2 regions of the Microbacterium sp. R86528 genome follow, and region 1 is predicted to be linked to the other one. Evidence: predicted binding sites of a transcription regulator. Region 1 holds the regulator's gene; the other holds the start of a gene.
What was found. The regulator HspR, encoded in region 1, represses chaperone genes until heat shock. The targets are predictions, from matches to a motif close to AAGTTGAGTCNNNNNGACTCAACTT.
Positions count from the first base shown of each region.

Region 1 (11,020 bases):
CACGGCGGTCGTAGCCGCCCAGCGCGGCCACCCTTTGCGCTCAAGGGGGAACCGAATCGGATGACAGATGATCACGAGCACCGCACCGAGCACCAGCGGACCGACGAGATCGCGTGCCAGAAACAGGCCTGCGAGCGCTACGACGGTAGCCGCCAGCCCGATTAGCACAGACAGCGTCGGTGAAAGCATCGGCTGAGCGCGCTCGGGTGCTGAAGTGGGTTGCGGGGGCTGACGTCTCACGGCGCAAGCGTATCTGAACCGAAGGGATACAGCAGGTTAAGACCCACTCCCGGGCGTCCGAGTCGGGAGCATTCGATCACACCATCATGTCGATGCAGCGTTCGGGGGCAGCGGCGGGCGAGGCGGCACCTCAGGCTCAGACGCGAGCTTCGTCCCAGGTTCGGGCATCTCACCGAGTCGGGCCGCAATGCCGTTGATCTGCCGTGCGAGCTCACGAACTTGACCGCGAGTGGATGCCTCGTCATCGTCGTGACCGCGCGAAGCGAACTCGATGACCCACGACGCCAGCGTCGCGGTGACCACACCTACAAGCGCCACAGCCGCGCCCATGAGCAACACGGCGACCAGTCGACCCATCAACGTCACGGGGTAGTAATCGCCGTAGCCCACCGTGCTCATCGTCACCGCCGCCCACCAAATCGAGTCGCCGAAGTTGACGATGTTCGCGCCAGGCGCGTTGCGCTCGGCATCAAGCACCGAGAGTGAACCGATCCAGATCAGAATGACCACGGCGCCAGCGCCGTACACCGCGAGCCGGCTGCGAATGGCAGTTCCCTGGGTGTGCTCAACCCCACCCACCAGCGTGAGCGCCTTCAACAATCGCAAGGGGCGCAAGGCGGGAAGAATCACAACGGTGAAGTCAAACAGGTGCCTGACGAACCAGTGTCGTTTGTCGGCTGCCAAACCCAGTCGCACGACGTAGTCGACGGCGAAGATCACCCAGGTGAACCCCATGATGATCCGGGCGGTCATGAAGGCGGTTCCCTGAAAGTCGGCGATCACCTGCCACGAGTAAACGACGATGAACACAACGGATGCAACGATGAGCGGCACGCGCGTGAGCCGGCGCCATCGTTCTTCGGTCAGTTTTGCCATGAGTCAGCCTCGCTGCACGTCTTGTTGGAGAGCCGCTGCGTTTCGGATGAAGAGCACGACCCACGTGAACACGAGAATGCCCGCCACCAGTTCCACGGCGGTCAGCGTGTAATACCCCACAGCGAAGTTCACCGCGAGGATCGCGATCACGCCAACGAACACGTAGCCGACCACGATGAAGGCCTTCGGCAGACCGGGAATCCAGCGATGCAGACGGAAGACGAGCGTCGCGAAGGCGACGACCATTCCTGAAGCGACAGCGGTATGGATTCCGAAGAACTCATCGACGGTGAACACGCCGACGAGCGCCAGGAAGACGCCGACGATGATGAGCGCTGTGCGCACATTGCGCAAACCGTGCAGGTTAGGGGTTGGAATCGCACGGGTGGCATAGCGGGCGAGAGTCGTCACGATGAAACCCGCGACGATCAGCGTCAGATTGAATGTGAGCGACGACAGATCGTTGGTCATCCCGAGTGCGCTCAGGTTGTCCATCCACCAGTGCGGATCGCTGGCTGTCAACATGGCGGCAAGGACGCCCTCGAGCAGGAACACCGCGAGAATGATCGCCAGCAGCTGCAGATCGATATGTGTCGCTGAGAAGAACGTGAGATAGGCGGTGATCGAGGCTGCGGCGCCCGAGATGATCACCACGAACAGTGCGAACACCTCAGCGTCGATGAACCCGTCTTCCAAGATGACCGCGAAAAGGGTCATCGAAAGCAACGCGATCACGGCGTGCGCGAACGCCAGTGCCACAACATCGAGCATGTCAAGCACGCTCATCGTGTGTCCGGCGGCGCGGTCATGCACCACATAGCGCCCGGCGATGAACGACAAGAACGCTGCGGCCCCAGACGTGACGGCTGAGAACTGACCCACAGATCCGGGGCCAGCGATTGGCGCCTCGCGAAGTTGGAAGACGATGATCGCGAGCACTCCGACAACGACGAATGCGACGGCGCCGACCCCGAGCGCGAGAGTCTCGAGCGAGCGTTCCCTGTCATCGTGCGGCGCGGCCGAAACGCGCAGACGCAGTTCGCGCCTGGTTGCCGAATGCTCTGTAGTCACGCCACGACTTTAGCGCCGCCGATTGGCCAGCATCCAGCGCACTCGCCCGTCCCCGGCGAGACGGCTTGCCTTACGTCACGACTCTCAACGCTGGTTTGTTTCGGGGCGAGGCGGACTCCACAGCACCACTTCGGTTGCGCGACGCACGCGTGACCCCTGCCGCAGGGTAACCACAGCCCCGGTTGCGCCCGCCGCAAAAACGCGGGCTCCCGGCCGGTTGCCGATCTCAGTGCGCATCTGCTTCTCGAGGTCTGCGACGCGGCGGCGAAGGCCTCGCACCTCATCTTCTAGATCGAGAATGCGCGCGATGCCGGGCAAGCTCAGTCCCTCGGCCGAAAGGCGAGCGACCTCACGCAACTGCTCGACGTGGCGCAACGAGTAGCGGCGTGAACCGCCCTGGGTGCGCGCGGGAACGACAAGCCCGATGCGGTCGTACTGCCGCAACGTCTGAGGGTGCATGCCCGCGAGGTCCGCGGCAACAGCGATCGCGAGGAGGGGGGCGTCTTCGTCAAGCCGATCTTGCTCAGCCATCTGCCATCCTCCTCGCGATCATGTTGAAATGAGCCTATTAGCCGCGTGCTTTCGACATGAGCTCTGCGCGCGGGTTCTCGTGTGGCTCGAGCGCCTGGAACTTCTCGAGCGCTTCACGAGCAGCGTCGTCGAGGTGCGACGGCACCGCGACCTGAACTTCAGCCAACAGGTCGCCGAGCCCCTTCGGACTCTGCACGCCGCGACCCTTGACCCGAAGCACCCTGCCCGAGGGTGTGCCGGGAGCAACCCGCAGTTTGACGGGGTCACCGCCGAGTGTGGGCACTTCGATCGTTGCTCCTAATGCCGCCTCGGTGAATGTCACCGGAACGGTCACCCGAAGGTTCAGTCCGTCACGGGCGAACACCGGGTGCGGCCGCACAGTTACCGCCACAACTACATCTCCGTTCTCGCCGCCGTCGGGCGACGGACGCCCGCGACCGCGCAGGCGCACTTTCTGACCGTCAGCGATGCCAGCGGGAATCTTGACCTTGAACGGCTTGCCGTCTTCACCCTGCAGCGTGATCGTCTCACCCTTGGTAGCGGTGATGAAGTCGACGGTCGTGCGAGCTGTGACATCTGCGCCGCGTGTCGGACCGCCGTAGCCGCGGAAGCCGCCGGTCGATTGACCGAAGCGCCCGTTGCCGAATCCACCGCCCTGCTGATTGAACATCGAGAAGATGTCTTCGTACTCGGGACCACTGGCCCCGGGCCGGGCACCACGACCCTGCGAAAACATGCTGAACACGTCTTCGAAGCCGCCCGTGGCGCCGCCACCGCCAGAAGTGAAGCGGGCACCGGAACCCATCGCGCGAATCTGGTCATACTCCGTGCGCTGCTCAGGGTCAGAAAGCACCGAGTACGCCTCGCTGACCTCTTTGAACTTCGCTTCGGCCGAAGCATCCCCCTGGTTGGAGTCGGGATGATACTTGCGGGCGAGCTTGCGATAGGTCTTCTTCAGATCAGCGTCGGCGACGTCTTTCGAGACGCCGAGCGTCTTGTAAAAGTCCTTATCGAACCAGTCCTGACTGGCCATGGTTCCTCCTTGACCGGTCTATTCAGCGGGAACAGCGACGACAACCTTGGCCGGACGCAGCTCCACCGAACCCAGTCGGTAGCCGATTTCGACCACTTCAAGGATCGTCGCCTCGGTTGCACCGGGCGTGGGTGCCTGAAAAATCGCCTCGTGCTGTTGCGGATCGAATGCTTCGCCCGCTACGCCGTAGGTTGTCAGCCCCATGCGCTCAGCAACGGCGCGCAGTTTCTCGGCGATCGGGAAGAACGCGGTGCCCTCTTCGAGATCACCGTGCTTCTCAGCGCGGTCAAGATCGTCGAGGACGGGCAGCAGGCCCTTGGCCACGGATCCCTTGGCACGCTCGATCTCGACCTCGCGCTGGTCTTCTGTGCGGCGACGATAGTTGGCGTACTCAGCCTGCAGGCGCTTCAGGTCGTTCAGCAACGCCGACTCTAGATCGGCGAGCACGGTATCTTCTGCCGCAGCATCGGTATTCTGCTCAGCACCCAAGATGTCATCGACGGTGAGCTCCTCCTGCGGGTCGGGGTCGGAGACCTGCGTCTCCGACCCCTCGTCGCCGAGGACCTCGTCTTCGCCGTGCTCTTCAGCGTTTGGCTCTTCGAAGTCCTTGTCAGCCATGATTACTTGTTGTTGTCCTTTTCGTCTTCGTCGTCGACGACCTCGGCATCTACGACGTCTTCATCAGACGTCGCACCGGCCTCATCGGTCGGGGCCTCAGCGTCGGGTGCGGCAGCGGCGTCAGCCTGGCTCGAAGCATAGATTGCTTCGCCGAGCTTGCCCTGGCTCTCGTTGAGCTTCTCGAACGCAGTCTTCACGGCTTCGTCATCGTCACCAGCGAGGGCGGCTTTGAGGGCATCGACGTCAGCCTGAACTTCGGTCTTGACCTCTTCGGGCAGCTTGTCTTCGTTCTCCTTGATGAGCTTCTCGATCGAGTACGAGAGCGTCTCAGCCTGGTTGCGAATTTCAGCCGACTCACGGCGCTTCTTGTCTTCGGCAGCGTTCTCTTCCGCTTCCTTGACCATGCGCTCGATGTCTTCCTTCGGCAAGGACGAACCACCGGTGATCGTCATCGACTGCTCCTTGCCCGTGCCCTTGTCCTTGGCAGACACGTGCACGATGCCGTTGGCGTCGATGTCGAAAGTAACCTCGACCTGCGGAATGCCCCGAGGCGCGGGAGCAATACCCGTGAGCTCGAAGGTTCCGAGCGGCTTGTTGTCGCGAGTGAAGTCACGCTCACCCTGGAACACCTGGATCGCCACTGACGGCTGGTTGTCGTCAGCCGTGGTGAAGGTCTCGCTGCGCTTGGTCGGGATGGCCGTGTTGCGCTCGATGAGCTTGGTCATAATGCCGCCCTTGGTCTCGATGCCGAGGCTCAGGGGGGTGACATCGATGAGCAGCACATCCTTGCGCTCGCCCTTGAGAACGCCAGCCTGCAGGGCAGCGCCGACGGCGACGACCTCATCAGGGTTGACGCCCTTGTTCGCTTCCTTGCCCGCCTCTTTCTTGACGAGCTCAGCTACGGCAGGCATACGCGTGGAGCCACCGACGAGCACAACGTGATCGATGTCGGCAACCTTGATGCCCGCTTCGCGAATGACGTCTTCGAAGGGCTTCTTGGTGCGGTCCAGAAGGTCCTTGGTGAGATCTTCGAACTTCGCCCGCGAGAGCGTCTCGCTCAGCGATACGGGGCCCGAGTCAGTCAGCGACAGGTAAGGCAGGTTGATGCTGGTCGAGTTCGAGCTCGACAGCTCCTTCTTCGCCTGCTCCGCCGCCTCCTTGAGACGCTGCAGAGCGATCTTGTCGCCCGAGACGTCCACTCCGGTGGTCTCCTTGAACTGCTTGATCAGGTACTCGACGACGCGTTGATCCCAGTCGTCACCACCGAGGCGGTTGTCACCAGAAGTTGCCCGAACCTGGATGGTCGAGAAGTCGTCGTCCTTGCCCACTTCGAGCAGCGAGACGTCGAACGTTCCGCCACCGAGGTCGAACACGAGAATCAGTTCGTCTTCTTTGCCCTTGTCTAGGCCGTACGCGAGAGCCGCGGCCGTGGGCTCGTTGATGATGCGAAGAACGTTGAGGCCTGCAACTTCGCCAGCTTCTTTCGTTGCCTGACGCTCAGCGTCGTTGAAGTAGGCGGGAACGGTGATAACTGCGTCGGTCACGGTGTCACCGAGGTACTCCTCGGCGTCGCGCTTCAGCTTCATCAGAATGCGAGCCGAGATCTCCTGCGGCGTCCACTTCTTTCCGTCAACCTCGAAGCTCCAATCGGTGCCGATGTGGCGCTTGACGCTGGCGACGGTGCGGTCGACGTTGGTGACAGCCTGGCGCTTCGCGGTCTCACCGACGAGCACCTCGCCGTCTTTCGTGTAGGCGACCACCGAAGGGGTGGTGCGGAAGCCCTCTGCGTTGGCGATGACCTTGGGCTCGCCACCCTCGAGGACGCTGACGACCGAGTTGGTCGTTCCGAGGTCGATTCCTACAGCACGTGCCATGTGTGTTTCTCCTTCATTTTGGCCGAGCGGATGCTGCGACCGTGCGTATACGGGAAGTATTGGGCGACTCTGTAAATAGTTGAGTCGTGATGGCTCAAGGCTAGCCGGGGTACCCCAAGGTGTCAAATGAACTTGATACGACTCATATCAACTTTTCAGAAATGGTCACGAAAGTGTTCCGCAGGCTACCGCTTGTTCACCACGGAGCAATAGCGTGTGCACATGAGTGCGCCCGAACGCCCCAATTCGTCACTGCCCGATTTCAAGGGCGTGACCCCTACTGACGCAATGGCCGCGGCCGTCGCCACCGAGGGGCCGGCTCGAACGAGCAAGAAGATGGTGTTCTCCTGGGGCCTGTGGGACTGGGGCTCGGCCGCTTTCAACGCCGTCGTCACCTCGTTCGTCTTCACCGTCTATCTGACAAGCTCGAGCTTCGGGCCGGCCGGAACAATCGAAGCGCAGCTCGGCTGGGCGCTCGCGGGCGCCGGTCTGCTGATTGCCGTGCTCGCGCCGGTCACCGGGCAACGCTCCGACACTTCCGGGCGTCGCAAGCTCTGGCTCGCCGTCAATACGTACATAGTGGTGGCACTGACCGCGGCAATGTTCTTCGTTCAGCCCGATCCCTCTTTCCTCTGGCTCGGTCTCGCGCTGTTGGCCGTCGGCAACGTCTTCTTCGAATTCGCGGGCGTCAACTACAACGCGATGCTCCTACAGGTTTCGACCCCGCGGTCGATCGGACGAGTGAGCGGGTTCGGTTGGGGCCTGGGCTACGTCGGCGGCATCGTCCTGCTTCTCATCGTCTACTTCGGCTTCATCTCGCCTGAGGTGGGCCTGTTGGGCATCACAAGCGAGAACGGCATGGACGTTCGCGCAACCGTGCTGACCTCTGCGATCTGGTTCGGCATCTTCGCGATTCCCGTGCTCCTGTTCGTTCCCGAGTACAAGGGCGTGGGCGTCAAGCGCGAGAAAGTAAGCTTCTTCGCTTCATACGCGCGACTAGGTCGAGACATCGCGCGCCTTTGGCGTGAGAGCCGCCAGACGGTGTGGTTCCTGCTCGCGAGCGCAGTATTTCGCGACGGGCTCGCCGGCGTGTTCACCTTCGGCGGTGTGCTCGCGGCATCTGTCTTCGGATTCTCTCCCGGTGAAGTAATCATCTTCGCCATTGCTGCCAACGTCGTCGCGGGCATCTCCACCATTGCCGTTGGCGCGCTCGACGATCGCCTCGGCGCGAAACCGGTCATCGTTGCCGCACTCATCGGTCTGATCGTGTCGGGATCGCTCGTGTTCTTCCTGCACGACGGTGGAGCCATCGTGTTCTGGACCGCCGGCTTGGCGCTCACTCTCTTCGTCGGGCCGGCACAGTCAGCATCCCGAACCTTTCTTGCGCGACTCATTCCGCCGGGGCGCGAGGGAGAAGTGTTCGGCCTCTACGCGACCACGGGCCGCGCGGTGTCGTTCCTCGCGCCCGCCATGTTTGCGCTGTTCGTGGGCATCTCAGGAGAGGCCTACTTCGGCATCTTGGGCATCATGCTGGTGCTCTTGGCGGGCCTGCTCATGCTGCTGCCGGTCAAGGCAACACAGAACAAACTGCGCGCCTAGCCCACTCAGAGGTCGCCGGGTTGATCCTTCGAAGAGGCCGTGGGCTCGGGCGCTGAGCCGGGAACTGCCTCATTGGAATCGGTGGCAGCGACTACCTTCGACGCCTCGTCAACCTCGAGGTCTCGGGGCCTGAGCGGGCGCCGGCCGAGCCACTTCGGAAAGCGAATGCCCTGCCGGTCGGCCTCTTCGACCTCGAGCCCGTAGTAGTCGCCGATGCGTTCAACGAAGGCCGCGCGTTTGGCGAGGTCGTACGCATGCCGCTCACGGCGGAAGGCAACCACCGTCGCCCAGCAGATCAGCAGCATGACCACGCTGAATGGCAGCGCAATCGTGATTGCCGCCGTCTGGATGGCGGTCAGACCTCCCGTGATCAGCAGCGACACCGCGAGGATGGCGGTGACCAGCGTGAAGAATGTGCGCACCCACTTGGCTGGTTCTTGATTGCCACCGGTGGCGATCATTCCCATCACGAGCGCTCCAGAGTCTGACGAAGTGATGAAGAAGATCGAGATCAGCAGAATCACACCGATGGTGAGCACCGAGGCGCCGGGGAAGAATGTCAGCAGCTGAAAGATCGAGCCCTCAAGATCGACCGATCCGTCGGGCAAGGTCATCGAGCCTGGGTCGTTCATTTCCAGGTAGAGCGCCGAGCCGCCAAGCACGGCGAACCACAAAATTCCCAGCAAGGTGGGAACGATGATCACGCCGAGCACGAACTCTCGCACCGAGCGGCCCTTTGAGATGCGGGCGATGAAGATTCCGACGAAGGGCGCCCACGAGATCCACCAACCCCAGTAGAACGAGGTCCACGCGGCTTGCCACGCTTCGCCCTCTTCGCCCTGGAAGGCGCTCGTATTGAACGACAAGCCGACGAAGTTCTGAATGTATCCGCCGATCGACTGCACCCACTCGCGCAACAAGAACTCGGTCTGACCGAAGATCAGAATGTAGGCAAGCAGCAGCCCAGCCAAGATGAGGTTGGTCGACGAAAGCCATTTCATGCCCTTTGTGACGCCCGACAGCACCGACATGAGCACGAAGAAGGTGATCACGCCAATGATCGCGACTTGCAGTCCCGTCGATGGCTCAGCAAGGCCGGCGGACTCAAGGCCGGCGCTGATCTGCATCACGCCGAGTCCAAGCGAGGTGGCAACACCGAAGAGCGTGCCGACGAGCGCGATCACATCGATCGCGTGACCCCAGCCCCCGAGCACTCGCTTCTCGCCGAGAATCGGCTCGAGCGTCCAGCGAATCGAGATCGGCCGACCACGGCGATGAATCGCGTAGGCAAGAGCAAGGCCGACGACAACATAGATCGACCAGGCTTGAACCCCCCAGTGCAGGTAAGTCTGGGTGAGCGCAGACTGCGCGAGCACGTCGGGTGGACCCGAGACGCCCGGGCGCGGGTTCACATAGTGACTGAGTGGCTCGCTCACTCCGTAAAAGACCAGCCCGATACCCATTCCGGCGGCGAAGAGCAGTGAGAACCACGCCCCCACCGAGAACTCCGGCTTGTCGTCATCCTTGCCGAGCTTGATGTCGCCGAAGCGAGAGAAACCCATGGTCAGGGCGAACACAACGAAAAACGCCGCGAGCACAACGTAGTACCAGTTGAACGCATTGACGATTGACGACTGGATTGCGCCGAACATCGCTTCCGCGGCCGAGGGTGCGATCAAGGCGAAGGCGCTGAAGGCGAATACGACGGCGGCCGCGGGCCAGAACACCCAGCGCAGAATGCCGCTGGAACTGGTCGTATTTCTGGGTGGAGCAGTATCAGTGTGGGTATCCGTCACGGTGACACGCTATCGACTGGCGCTCACCAGCGGGAGGTGTAGGTGAAAACTTGTGTTGTGGCGTGCACTGTGGTTGAGAGTGCGCTGCGATTGCGGGTTGTCCTGCAGGTGAGGACGTGCGCCCCGCGTGTGGCTAAGACTGCGGCCATCCGTCGGCCAGCTTGGTCAGCAACCGGGCGAGGTCAGCGCGCTCAGCGTCGGTGAAGGTCGAAAGCGCCGAGTCGATCGCCTCTCGCCGGTTTCCGGTGAAGTCCTGCACGATGCGGCGTCCACGTTCGGTGAGTGCAACGCGGCTGCGCCGTGCGTCGTGAGGGTCTATCTCTCGACGCACAAGTTCATGCTCGACGCCCTGCTGCACCAATCGGGATGCGCGGGGCTGATCCACGCTGACGGCTTCGGCGATCTCGCCGATAGTGAGGGGGTGGGATGCTGCGGCGAGCGCCTCGAGCAGGCGCATCCGAGCCGGTCCGCCGAATCGCCCGGCCCCCTCTGCCCATGGGGGTCCGCCGTGGCCGCGTCCGTGTGAATGCGGGTGACCGCGGCCGGTGTGATCGTGCTCTGCGTGTCGCGCGGGCCCTTCTTTGGCCCACGGCGGCCGTGGCATCCGACGACCACGCACGCGGGCCAGCGCGGCGGCGATTTCGTCGGCGTGCTGCGCGGATTCGGCGGGACTGTTCGGCATCCGTCTAATTTACATGCAACTTGACATACTTTACATTCGTATGTCACTGTACATATACATGCGTTCTGACATGTAAATATTCGGCGGTACGGCCGCCCCCGAAAGGACTCCCCATGAATACCGAAAACGACACGACCAAAGGGGCAGTACCGGCCCCTCGACCCCTCGGCTTCTGGCTGCGCATCGTCGACCGTCTCATCACTGATGAGTTCGCGAGCACCCTTGATGCCGAGGGCGTTTCACGCCGTGAGTGGATGCTGCTCAATGCCCTCTCTGGTGACATTGACATGCCCGGACTTGCAGAGCGCCTCGCTCGAAAGGGCAAGCATCTGCAACGGCTCCGCAAGCGCGGATGGGCCGACGAAAGCGGTGACGGCACCTGGTCGCTCACCGACGAAGGGCTTGCCACGAAGGCACGACTCGACGAACTCGTTCGCGGCGTCCGCGCCCGCGTCGCGGGCTCAGTCTCGCCCGAAGACTTCGCCACCACCCTGACATCGCTGGAATCCATCGCCCGCGAACTCGGGTGGGACGAAAACTCATCGCGCGGTTTCCGAGGCCGAGGATTCGGGCGACGCCGCGGACACCGTCGTGGACACGGCCGCCACGGGCAACACGGACACGGCTGGCACGGTGAGCACCATCACGGACACGGTGGCGCAGGCTGCGGACAAGCCGGCCCCCAGGGCGCAGACTCGCC
Region 1 covers NZ_CP138996.1:1,794,791-1,805,810, forward strand. The annotation lists gene SJY18_RS08335 (AI-2E family transporter) at 1-240, opposite strand, end outside; gene SJY18_RS08340 (potassium channel family protein) at 325-1,116, opposite strand; gene SJY18_RS08345 (hypothetical protein) at 1,120-2,187, opposite strand; gene SJY18_RS08350 (heat shock protein transcriptional repressor HspR) at 2,272-2,718, opposite strand; gene SJY18_RS08355 (DnaJ C-terminal domain-containing protein) at 2,756-3,751, opposite strand; gene SJY18_RS08360 (nucleotide exchange factor GrpE) at 3,770-4,369, opposite strand; gene dnaK (molecular chaperone DnaK) at 4,372-6,243, opposite strand; gene SJY18_RS08370 (MFS transporter) at 6,466-7,842, shown strand; gene SJY18_RS08375 (BCCT family transporter) at 7,848-9,638, opposite strand; gene SJY18_RS08380 (MarR family winged helix-turn-helix transcriptional regulator) at 9,772-10,320, opposite strand; gene SJY18_RS08385 (MarR family winged helix-turn-helix transcriptional regulator) at 10,434-11,020, shown strand, end outside.

Region 2 (11,020 bases), 1.3 Mb from region 1:
CTGCGAGACGGTATTGCGTGCGTCGACCGTCTGGCGTAGCCGTGACGAGGCCACACCCGCGCAAACACGCCAGTTGATTCGACATCACCTGTCGTGAGACGTCGAGCGAGTCGGCCAGGTCAGAGGGGTACGCCGAGCCTGCGCGAAGCGCAAGCAGAATGCCCACTCGGGTCGCATCCGAGAGTGCAAAGCCGAGCCTTGCGAGAGCGGCGGTGTGGGTCACGGAGGCGGTGGTGGCGAGCACCATTTGAGAATACAGCAAACCATGAATTAAGGAAACGCTGTATCTATGGGGCTGTTCAACGTGCGAGTCGGCTGCGTACTCGCCGCAGCGTTGAAGTCGTGCCGCTCGGAATCAATAGCGCCGAGAGAACCGCGAGCACCGTGATCGCCGTGATAGCGCTGAACGCCGCCGCGTATACATCGCCATCCGGCTCGGACGACTGAATGGCTATCAGCGCCGCGATCATCGATGCGCCGACCGCACCTCCGAGTTGCCGAGCGACGACAGTCAGGCCCGTGGCCGCACCGACGTGCTGCTCATCGACGTGGTCGATCAGCACGTTCACGAGCCCGGCAGACGCCGCCGCGATACCCGCGCCGAGCAGAACGGTACCCAGCAGCAGGGTGATGAGTTCGCGCGGCGCGATAATCATCACGAGCGCACCGGCGGCGGCCGTGGCTGCTCCCAGAATGACGGGCGCGCGTGTGCCGATCCATCGACGCAGCACACCCGACAGCGGACCGACCACGAGCATGGCGATCGTCGCCGGCAACAGAAGCAATGCAGCGAGCGTCACTGACGCAGAGAGTCCTGCTTCGTCGCCAGAGGGCGCCTCGGCGAACGCCGGAATGAGAACGTAGATGCCGAGCAGGGCTGCGCCGAGCAAGAATGCGGTCAGTTGCGTGGCCCACACTCCGCGCAGACGCAGAGTGGGAGCGCCGAGGAGAGGATCGGGGCTCACGCGCTCGCGAAAGAACCAGTAGCAAAGCGCAACGGTCGCGATGAGAACAAGTGCGATGATCCACCACCACGGCGAGGGCCAGCGTGGTGCCTCGGTGAAGGCGAGAAGAACGGCGATCACGCCAACTGCAAGCGACAGTGCTGCTCGCAGCTCCACGTGGACGTTGCGGCGGCGGGGAATGTGGGGGAGAGCGGAAGCGAGAACAACCCAGCTCGCCACGACGATTGCAAACGGCACCCAGGCAGTGGCGCGGATGCCGATGTGATCGACCAGCAGCCCCGATACCAGCACGCCGAACCCGATCCCGGTGGCGAACATCGCGGTGACCAGACCTACAGCGCCCGCGCGGTTGTGTTCCGGTACGAGTCGTGGCACAGCGGCGATGGCCAGTGGAAACACGCCCCCGCCGACCCCAAGAATGGCGCGGCCGGCGATAAGCCACCCGAGGGTGGGCGCGATCGCCGTGATGAACAGGCCGAGTGCTACCAGCGGCAGTACCATCAGCAGCGTCCGTCGAGCGCCGTAGGCGTCTCCCATTCGCCCGATGACCGGTGTGGTGGCGACGGCGACAACCAATGTGATTGTGAGAGCCCAGGTGGCGTCCCCCGTGGTCACACCGAAAGCATCTGCCGTAATTCCAAGCACCGGGGCAGTCATCGCCTGCGGCAGAGTTGCCCCGAGCGTTGCGACGACGAGCCCTGTCATCGACACAACCCCGCGCGCCCCCAACCGTATGGGCACTCGGATCGCGCTGGTCGGTGTCGACATCACTTAACGGTAGCGAGCTAGCCCAACCGCATGCGTCCGCGTGTGAAAGGCCAGATCGGCGCTTCGTAGATCAGCTTCGCGGGGTCCTCGGGTGCGAGCGTGAACTGAGCTTCGCCAAATCGCCACATTCGGTTGAACAGAAACACGCCCAGCGTCACCGACTCGTCGGCGGCGAGCTGCCATGTGCCCACGCCCCACTGCACGGGTTGGCCTCTGCCTTCGATGATGAGCGTCGGGCGAATTCCGCCATAGAGCGCAAACCACGGCTTGTGCATCGTCAGTTCAATGCGGCGGGTGGCGCGGTCGGAGGTCATTCCCCCACGGTAGCTGGGGGAGCGTCGTGCGTCTGTTTCGGGCAGGGTTGGGGGCCAATGTTTTGACGGCGAATTTCTGGCACTCGACTGCCGAGAGTGCTAATATTTGAGCAGTTGAGTCATGTGGGCTCAACTTTGAATCGGCGCTCGAGCGCATCGTTCGAGCGAAGAGAAAAGGAGATGACTATGGCAAACTACGACCCGTTCCGTGACCTCGACCGTATTGCGTCGACCCTTCTCGAGTCGCGCGGTGGACCGCGGCGCATGCCGATGGACCTCTACCGCGACGGCGACCACTATGTGCTCGCCGCGGATCTGCCCGGAATCGATCCCGGCTCGGTTGACATCGACGTCGACGGTCAATTGCTGACAATCCGCGCTGAACGGACTCTCGCATCGGGCGATGATGTGAAGTGGATCACTCGAGAGCGTGAGGCGGCGACTTTTGTACGCCAACTCAACCTCGGCCAAGGCGTCGACACCGAGCAGATCAGTGCGTCCTATGACAATGGGGTGCTGTCGGTGACGATCCCGGTCAGCGAGAAAGCCAAGCCGCGCCGCATCGCTGTCGCGACAGCAGATTCGGTCGCAGCCCTTCAGGCGCACGAGTCTGACGCGTCACAAGCCGTCGAACAGTAGCGATCATGCGCCGCTGCGGGGCGGTCGAATCTTCCGTCCCGCAACGGCGCCCTTTCCCATAGGCGGCTGTCGCCCTTGGTCGGATCCAGGGCAACGGCAACGTATCGGCAACGGAGCTCTCATGAATGAAGAGAGACTTGATGACCCCTTTTATGACGACGTTGATGCGTTCGAGGAACAGCTCGGCGCGGAGTTGATCCGCAACGGAGTGATTGAGCGCTGGTGATCGCATGGGCTGCCCCGCTCGGCAATCGAGGTGAGATCGCCAAGGACATGCCTCTTGCGGCATCACCCCCCGCGTAGGCTCGCCGCAACGGCTCTTTCGGGCCGCCCCAACCAGCTTTGGCTCCAGGGTCGCCGCTGCCGACCAGAGGAGCCGCGATGGCATCCGTTGCACCAGCATCCACTCTCGGGCCAATCAGGCAGACGTACGCGAGTGCGACCACGTTCCCCCCTGTGGCCCGTGCGTACACGAACATCTCGCAGGTCGCGAAAGAGACCGGTCTGCTCGCACGCACCCCGTGGTTTTACGGCACTGTCGCGACCGTGCTGGTTCTTGCCCTTGGCGGCGTCATCACCGGGTTCATTCTGCTCGGCGAAAGCTGGTTTCAGCTGCTGATGGCGGCCGCACTCGGCATCATCGTCACCCAGTTCGCCTTCCTCGGACACGAGGCAGCGCACAAGCAGATCCTCACCAGCGGCCGCGCCAATGACCGCCTCGCCCGTGTTCTCGCGGCAGGGTTCGTGGGCATGAGTTTGTCGTGGTGGGATGCCAAGCACAGCCGTCACCACGCCAACCCCAACCGGGTGGGCAAAGACCCCGACATCGAGGTCGACACGATCTCATTCCTCGAAGAGGACGCGGCTCAGTCACGCGGATTCGTCCGCCTGATCACTCGCAAGCAGGGCTGGTTGTTCTTTCCACTGTTGACGCTCGAGGGCATCAACCTGCACTACCTCGGTCTGAAGCACCTGTTCTTCACCAAGGGCAAGGTCAAAGGCCGTGCGCTCGAAATCACGTTGATTCTCACGCGCCTCGCGATCGTCATCGTGCCGGTTTTTCTGCTGCTGCCGCTCGGCATGGCCTTTGCGTTCATGGGCGTTCAGCTCGCGGTCTTCGGCGTCTACATGGGCGCGGCATTCGCACCGAACCACAAGGGAATGCCGATCATCGCGCCCGACGCTCGACTCGACTTCTTCAGCAAGCAGGTTCGCACCTCGCGCAATGTCAGCGGCGGATGGTGGGCCACCTGGCTCATGGGCGGCCTCAACTACCAGGTCGAGCACCACCTCTTTCCGAGCATGTCGCGCCTGCACCTCGCGAAGGCTCGCGAAATCGTACGTGAGCAGTGCGAAACACTCGACGTTCCGTATACCGAGACCACGCTCTGGCGTTCGTACGCGATCGTCATCGACTACCTCAACCGCGTCGGACTCGCAGCACGCGACCCCTTCGACTGCCCCATGGTTTCTGACATGCGTCGTGTCTAGCCACGACGCAAGTTCGACGACGCCCGCAGATCATTCTGCGGGCGTTTGTCGTTTGCACGCGCATGGTGTTGCGGCGGCCCCGCGCTTGGCCGATGGTCGTACTATGGAGCCATGACTTCACAGCCAGAGACCGTTGCCCTCAAGCCCGTTGACGACGAGAAGAACCTTCTCGCCCCCGCAGAATCCGCGGGTGGATGCTGCGGTGGAAGCGCCTGCGGCACCAACTAAGGCACGAAATACAGCTCTGCCCCCCGCTGAGACAGCGGGGGGCAGAGCTGTATTTGTCTGTGTCGACGTCGCTGCGTCAGTGAGCAACTGGCGCAGCGTCGAGGTCGTCGGCAGGCTTGCGAATGAAGAACGCGCCGACGATGGTGAGCAGCGAGATGATCGCGCCGACGAGGTAGGCGGCGTGAATGCCCGCGGCTTCAGCGGTGACCGCGGCAGTGCCCGAGTGCGTCTGCATGGCGCTCACCGACGACATGATGCCGATCATCAACGCAATACCGGCTGCTCCGGCAACCTGTTGAGCGGTGCTGACGATGGCGCTGCCGTACGAATAGAACCTCGGTCGAACCGACGCGAGCGATGCGGTGAACAGTGGCGTGAATGAGAGGGCAAGGCCAACAGAAAGAAGCGTCTGCACCGCGACTACCACCCAGACGGCAGTGTTCTCGTCGTAGGTCGTACTCGCCCAGAGCATGCCGCTGGTGAGGATCGACCCGGGCACGATCAGCACGCGTGTGCCCCATCGGTCGTAGATGCGCCCAATGACCGGGCCGGCGAAGCCCATCGCCAATGCGCCGGGCAGAAGAATGAGGCCCGCATCAAGCGGCTCGAGGAGTAGAACTTGCTGTAGGTAAAGGGGTAGCAGGGTGATTGCACCGAAGAACACCATCGACATCAACATCATCTGGGCGATCGATAGCGAGAAATTGGTGCTCTTGAAGACGCGAAGATCGAGCAGCGCGGAGTCGGTAGCTTGCAGACGGATCTGGCGCCATGCGAACAGTGCGAGCGAAACCACTCCGACGACGAGTGAGATCGTCAGTGACCGGTCGATCTCGGCATTGGTTGCGAGCGCTGCAGCGCTCGTGTCATGACTGCCGCCGCCGATGAGGCTCAGTCCGTACACGACGCCACCGAAGCCGAACGCCGACAGAATCACGGATGGAATGTCGATGCGCGCGTGTGACTTCTCTCCGATGTTGCGAATCCACATTGCTCCGACCACTAGCGCGACGAGCGCAATAGGCAGGATCATGCCGAAGATCCAGCGCCAGCCGGCCGTCTGGATGATGAGGCCCGAGAGGCTGGGGCCGATCGCCGGTGCAAGCGCAATGACAATGCTCACGCGCCCCATCATGCGCCCACGGGACTGCGCTGGAACCACGGTCATCAGGGTGGTCATCAGCAACGGCATCATGATGGCGGTGCCAGACGCCTGAACAACGCGCGCGACCAGCAGCATCTCGAAGCCGGGAGCAAGAAACGCGATCAGCGTCCCGAGCGAGAACAACGACATGGCGGCGATGAACATCGGGCGGGTGCTGTAGCGCCGGATGAGGAAGCCGGTGATCGGAATCACGACCGCCATCGTGAGCATGAACGAGGTGGTGAGCCACTGCGCCGCCAGTGCGGTGATGCCCAGAGTTGTGATGAGGTCGGGAATCGCGACGCCCATCGTGGTTTCATTGAGGATCGCAACGAAAGCCGCACCGAGCAGCAACCAGATGACTCGTGCTTGCTCGGCAGTGAGAGCCGATTCAGCTGTTCTGACGCTGCCAGTGTCGGGCGTGGTGTCCATGGCCGCCATCGGTGGTCTCCTCGAAATCAGGCAAGGCGAAGCATGCCGCAGAGAATCGGCAAGCTCTCAGCCTAACGGCGGTTGAGCACGCCGCATTCCCGTGAGGGAGACAAATCTCAGACGAGGCCCTAACCCTCTGTGTTCGCGTCCCAGTCTTCTGAACCGATCGCGTCGGTTGCGTGCGGCGTGGGCTCGCGGTCCGTGAGACTGGCGGGCGTGGGATTGACGAGTTCCTCTTCGGGGATCGCCTTGAGCTCGTCGATTTCTTTGCGAAGTTCGGTCAGATCGGCGCCGTCTGGCGCGGACGCATCGGGTGTCGAAGTCATGGTCTGAGCCTAGTCGCGTCACGCCTCGAATGGGAGGCGGAGCCGGAGTGAGGTGGGTCGCATAGGCTTTTCGGCGTGAGCATGATGCGTGGTGGGGGCGGAGGGCGTCCCAGCTTTCGCCCGCCTGACACCGCAGCGCAGCGCAAGCAGAACGCGGAAGCTCCACGCATTCCCCACTTGGGTCGTCGAATCGTGGTACTTTTTCGCCCCTACCGGCCGAGCATTATCTGCACCGCGATTCTCGTGATCGTGGGAGCGAGCCTCGCAGTCGTCCCGCCCCTGTTGGTGCAGCGAATTTTCGACGACGCGCTTTTTCCCGTCGATGGCTCTGCCCCCGATCTGACGCTGCTGTGGGAACTGGTGCTCGCCACCATCGGGCTCTACCTCCTGTCAGCCGGCGTGGGAGTGATACAGACATGGCTTACAGCCACGGTCGGCAACCGCGTCACTGGCGACTTGCGGATACGGCTGTTCGAGCATCTGCAAGCGATGGAACTGGGTTTTTTCACCCGAACGAAGACCGGAGTGATTCAGTCGCGCCTGCAGAACGACGTCGGCGGCGTCTCGGGTGTGCTCACGAACACCGTGACCAGCGTGCTAGGAAACACCGTCACGGTCATCGCATCGCTGATCGCCATGATCATCATTGATTGGCGGTTGACCATCATCGCCGTGATCATGATGCCCATTCTCGTGATCGTGCAGCGCCGAGTCGGTCAGGTGCGCGCTCGCATCGCGGGCGAAACGCAGGAGTCGCTGTCTGAGCTCACCGCGATCACGCAAGAGACGCTGAGCGTCTCAGGCATCATGCTGTCGAAGTCCTTCAACCGGCAGCGTGCCGAGTCTGCGCGCTACGGTGCCGAGAACGTGAACCAGGTGCGTCTGCAGGTGCGTCAGGCTATGAGCGGCCAGGGTTTCTTCGCGGTGGTGCAGGTGCTGATGGCCAGCGTGCCCGCGGTGATCTACCTCGTCTCGGGTTACCTCATCGCTGGCACTGCCGACACGATCACGGCGGGAACGATCGTTGCGTTCACGACAGTGCAAGCGCGCCTGCTGATGCCGCTGATGGGGCTCATGCGTGTTGCACTCGACCTGCAGACGTCGGGCGCTCTGTTCGCGCGCATCTTCGAGTATCTCGACCTCGTGCCGACTATCAAAGATGCCCCCGATGCCGTCGGCGTCGATAGCGCCAGCGACGCTCTCGGTCGGGTCGAGTTTCGAGATGTGACTTTTCGCTACCCGGATGCTGCGCCCGACTCTCGCCCCACCCTCGACCGCGTGTCCTTCACCGCCGAGCCCGGGCAGCACGTGGCTTTTGTGGGACCGTCCGGGGCTGGCAAGACCACCGTGCTCTACCTCACCCCGCGTATGTACGAGGCCTCGGGTGGTGAGGTGCGATTCGCCGGTGCAGATGTGCGCCATCTGACCCAGGAAGCGATCATCGACCACGTCGGCATCGTCTCGCAGGAGACGTACCTGTTTCACGCATCAATCCGTGAGAATCTTCGCTACGCGAAGCCCGACGCGACGGATGCTGAGCTAGAACAAGCCTGCCGAGCGGCGAACATCCATCAGGTGATTGCGGGTTTCGAGCACGGCTACGACACCATTGTCGGCGAGCGTGGGTACCGGCTGTCAGGCGGCGAGAAGCAGCGTATTGCGATTGCCAGGGTTCTGTTGAAAGATCCGCCGGTGCTGCTGCTCGACGAGGCGACTTCGGCTCTCGACACGGTCTCGGAGCGTGTCGTTCAAGAGGCGCTGGATGCTGCAGCCCGAGGCCGCACGACACTGTCTATCGCACATCGACTCTCAACAGTCATCGGCGCCGACATCATTCATGTCGTCGAAGCTGGACGCATTGTGGAATCCGGTACTCACGCGTCATTGCTTGCCGCGGGCGGTCTCTACGCCGACCTCGCGGCGGAGCAGATGGCAGCATCCCGAATCTTGAAAGCCGAAGCTGAAGCTGATCGTGGAGTTGAGGGTGGCTAGCGGCTCACCAACCTGACGCCCGGGCAAGTGCGCGCGCGGCAGGGTCCGACAGCTTTGAGGGTGCGTCGGCGCGACGGGTGAGTTCGCGAGCGAACGCACCCACCTCATTGCGATACCGCTCCACCGGGTGCTCGATCGCGATCTCAACCAGCGGCGGCAGATCGAGCATCAGCATCAGCGGCACGCGTGCGGCCGCGGCTGATCGGGCGCCCGCTGCGTCGAGAACGCTCAGCCCCCCTCGCAGCGCCTCCAAATAGTCCAGCAGCACCGGGAGCTCCGCTTTGTGCTGCGTGATCGACGAACCGTTGGCGCGCTCGCGCCACTCCACGACCACCTCGGTGATCACGTCGAAAGCACGAGCTTTCGTGTACATCAGCTGGGCGATGATCTGGTCTTCATACGCCTTGCCCTCGGGAAAACGAAACCGGTGCCGGCGCCAGAAATCGATGCGGCTGATCTTGGACCACGCGACCACGTTTCCCGATGCGGCGGGGTGATCTTCCAGCGTCACTGCACGCCGCGCGGGATCGGTCGCGGCGAGAACCCATGGTTGCACCTCACCGGACTCGTACGTGCCCTGTGCGTCTGGGCGCAGGCGAACATAGGCACCGGCGATGAAGTCGCTCCCCGTCTCGGTCAGTGTGGTAGTCAAGCGTTCCAGGGCAGCCGGTCTCAAGATGTCGTCTGCGTCGAGAAAACCAACAAGCGGTGTGTCGACCAGGTCGAGTCCGGTGTTCCTTGAGGCGCCTAGGCCGCGTCGAGCGCCATGGCGCACGACGCGAAATCGTGAGTCGACTGCGGCGAACCTGTCGAGTATCTCGGCGGTGTCGTCTTCTGAGCAATCGTCGATCAGAATCGCTCTCCACGACGGAAGCGATTGCGTTTGCAACGAGCGCAGTGCGTCAGCAACGTATGGATCGACGTTGAATGCTGGCACGATGATCGTGACGGTGGCGTTCTCAGCCACGGTTATGCGCCCGGCTTTACGGCCGATACCGCGCCAGCGACGGCGTCAGCGACGGCGTCGAGCGAGCCGTCGTGAGAGTGACTGAAGGTGAAGCGCACTGCGGTTTGCGCAATGGGTTCGTCGATGCCCATCGCAACGAGAACATGCGAAGCTTCATCACTGCCGGCGGCGCAGGCCGATCCGCTCGACGAGACAATTCCGCGCCGCTCGAGTTCTAGCAGCACCGCTTCACCGCTCGTGCCCGCGAAGGTGAAACTCGCTGTGCCTGGAAGCCTCTTCACCGGGTGGCCCGTCAATCGGGCGTTTGGCACGCGCGCAAGAACTGCGTCGACGAACTCATCTCGCAGGCGAGCCACGCGAGCGGCAGATTCGAGGCGCTCTGCTTCGGTCAGTTCGAGCGCTGTCGCAAAGCCGACCGCTGCGGCAACGTTCTCGGTGCCACTGCGCTTGCCGCGTTCTTGGCCGCCGCCGTGCAATACGGGCTCGATCGGAATGCGTCCGCGCACGGCGAGCACCCCGATTCCCTTTGATGCGCCGATCTTGTGGCCCGCGAGAGAGACGGCGTCGACACCGAGCGCTTTCGCCGACAGCGGCAACCAGCCAGCGGCTTGGACGGCGTCGATGTGAAGCGGTACACGCGTTGCGCTCACTCGCACGGCTGCCGCGATGCCCGCGACATCTTGAACAGTGCCGACCTCGTTGTTCGCATAGCCGAAGCTCACCAGAGCGGTATCTTCGCGAACGGCGCTGGCGACGGCGTCGGCGAGCAATACGCCGTCTGCATCGACGGGCACACGGGTGATATCGAAGCCGTGGATGCGCTCGAGGTACGACACCGACTCGAGGATCGACTCGTGCTCGATCTGGGTGGTGACCACGTGCCGAGCGCCACGTGCGGCCGCGGCGATTGCGACGCCCTTGATGGCGAGGTTGTTTGCTTCGGTTCCGCCAGCGGTGAAGACCACGTCGCCGGCGCGCATGTCGAGCACCCTGGCAACGCGAGCGCGAGCATCGACGAGTGCGTCGGCCGCGGCTTCGCCGACGGTGTGGTGACTCGAGGGATTGCCGAACCAGCGTGAGAAATAGGGTGCCATCGCCTCGAGAACTTCGGGGCGCACAGGAGTCGTGGCCGCGTTGTCGAGATACAGCAGGGGCATGACGGTACTCAGTGTGTGTCGATATGCACGTCGAGGCCTAGATCGAGCGCCCGTGCCGAATGCGTGAGGGCGCCGACCGAGATGACATCGACACCGGTGACAGCGATAGCCCGCACAGTTTCGAGCGTGACTCCGCCGGACGCTTCGACTGTGGCCCGCCCGGCGATCTGAGCGACACCGGTGCGCAATTCGTCGATCGAGAAATTGTCGAGCATGATCGTCCCGACGCCGGCAGCGAGCACATCTTCGATCTGATCGAGTCGGTCCACCTCGACCTCGATATGAGCCGTGTGCGGAAGCCGCCGCTTCGCTTCTTGCAGCGCTTCAGCAATCGACGCGCCGTCGCGCGTGAGGATCGCGAGGTGGTTGTCTTTGGCCATCACCGCGTCGGAAAGTGAGTATCGGTGATTGCGGCCACCACCATCGCGCACCGCCTTGCGTTCAAATGCTCGCAATCCAGGCGTGGTCTTTCGGGTGTCAGCGATGCGGGTTGCGGTCTCAGCGACCTCGGCCACAAACAGACCTGTCAGCGTGGCGATGCCAGACATGCGCTGCGCAAAGTTGAGGCCGATGCGCTCTGCGGTGAGCACACCGCGG
Region 2 covers NZ_CP138996.1:138,074-149,093, forward strand. The annotation lists gene SJY18_RS00650 (metalloregulator ArsR/SmtB family transcription factor) at 1-247, opposite strand, end outside; gene SJY18_RS00655 (MFS transporter) at 300-1,733, opposite strand; gene SJY18_RS00660 (hypothetical protein) at 1,751-2,047, opposite strand; gene SJY18_RS00665 (Hsp20/alpha crystallin family protein) at 2,234-2,686, shown strand; gene SJY18_RS00670 (acyl-CoA desaturase) at 3,068-4,177, shown strand; gene SJY18_RS00675 (MDR family MFS transporter) at 4,482-5,990, opposite strand; gene SJY18_RS00680 (hypothetical protein) at 6,110-6,307, opposite strand; gene SJY18_RS00685 (ABC transporter ATP-binding protein) at 6,392-8,299, shown strand; gene SJY18_RS00690 (glycosyltransferase family 2 protein) at 8,304-9,266, opposite strand; gene SJY18_RS00695 (cysteine desulfurase family protein) at 9,269-10,417, opposite strand; gene nadC (carboxylating nicotinate-nucleotide diphosphorylase) at 10,432-11,020, opposite strand, start outside.
Region 2: the regulator HspR is predicted to act here: its motif matches at 2,159-2,183, upstream of SJY18_RS00665 (Hsp20/alpha crystallin family protein).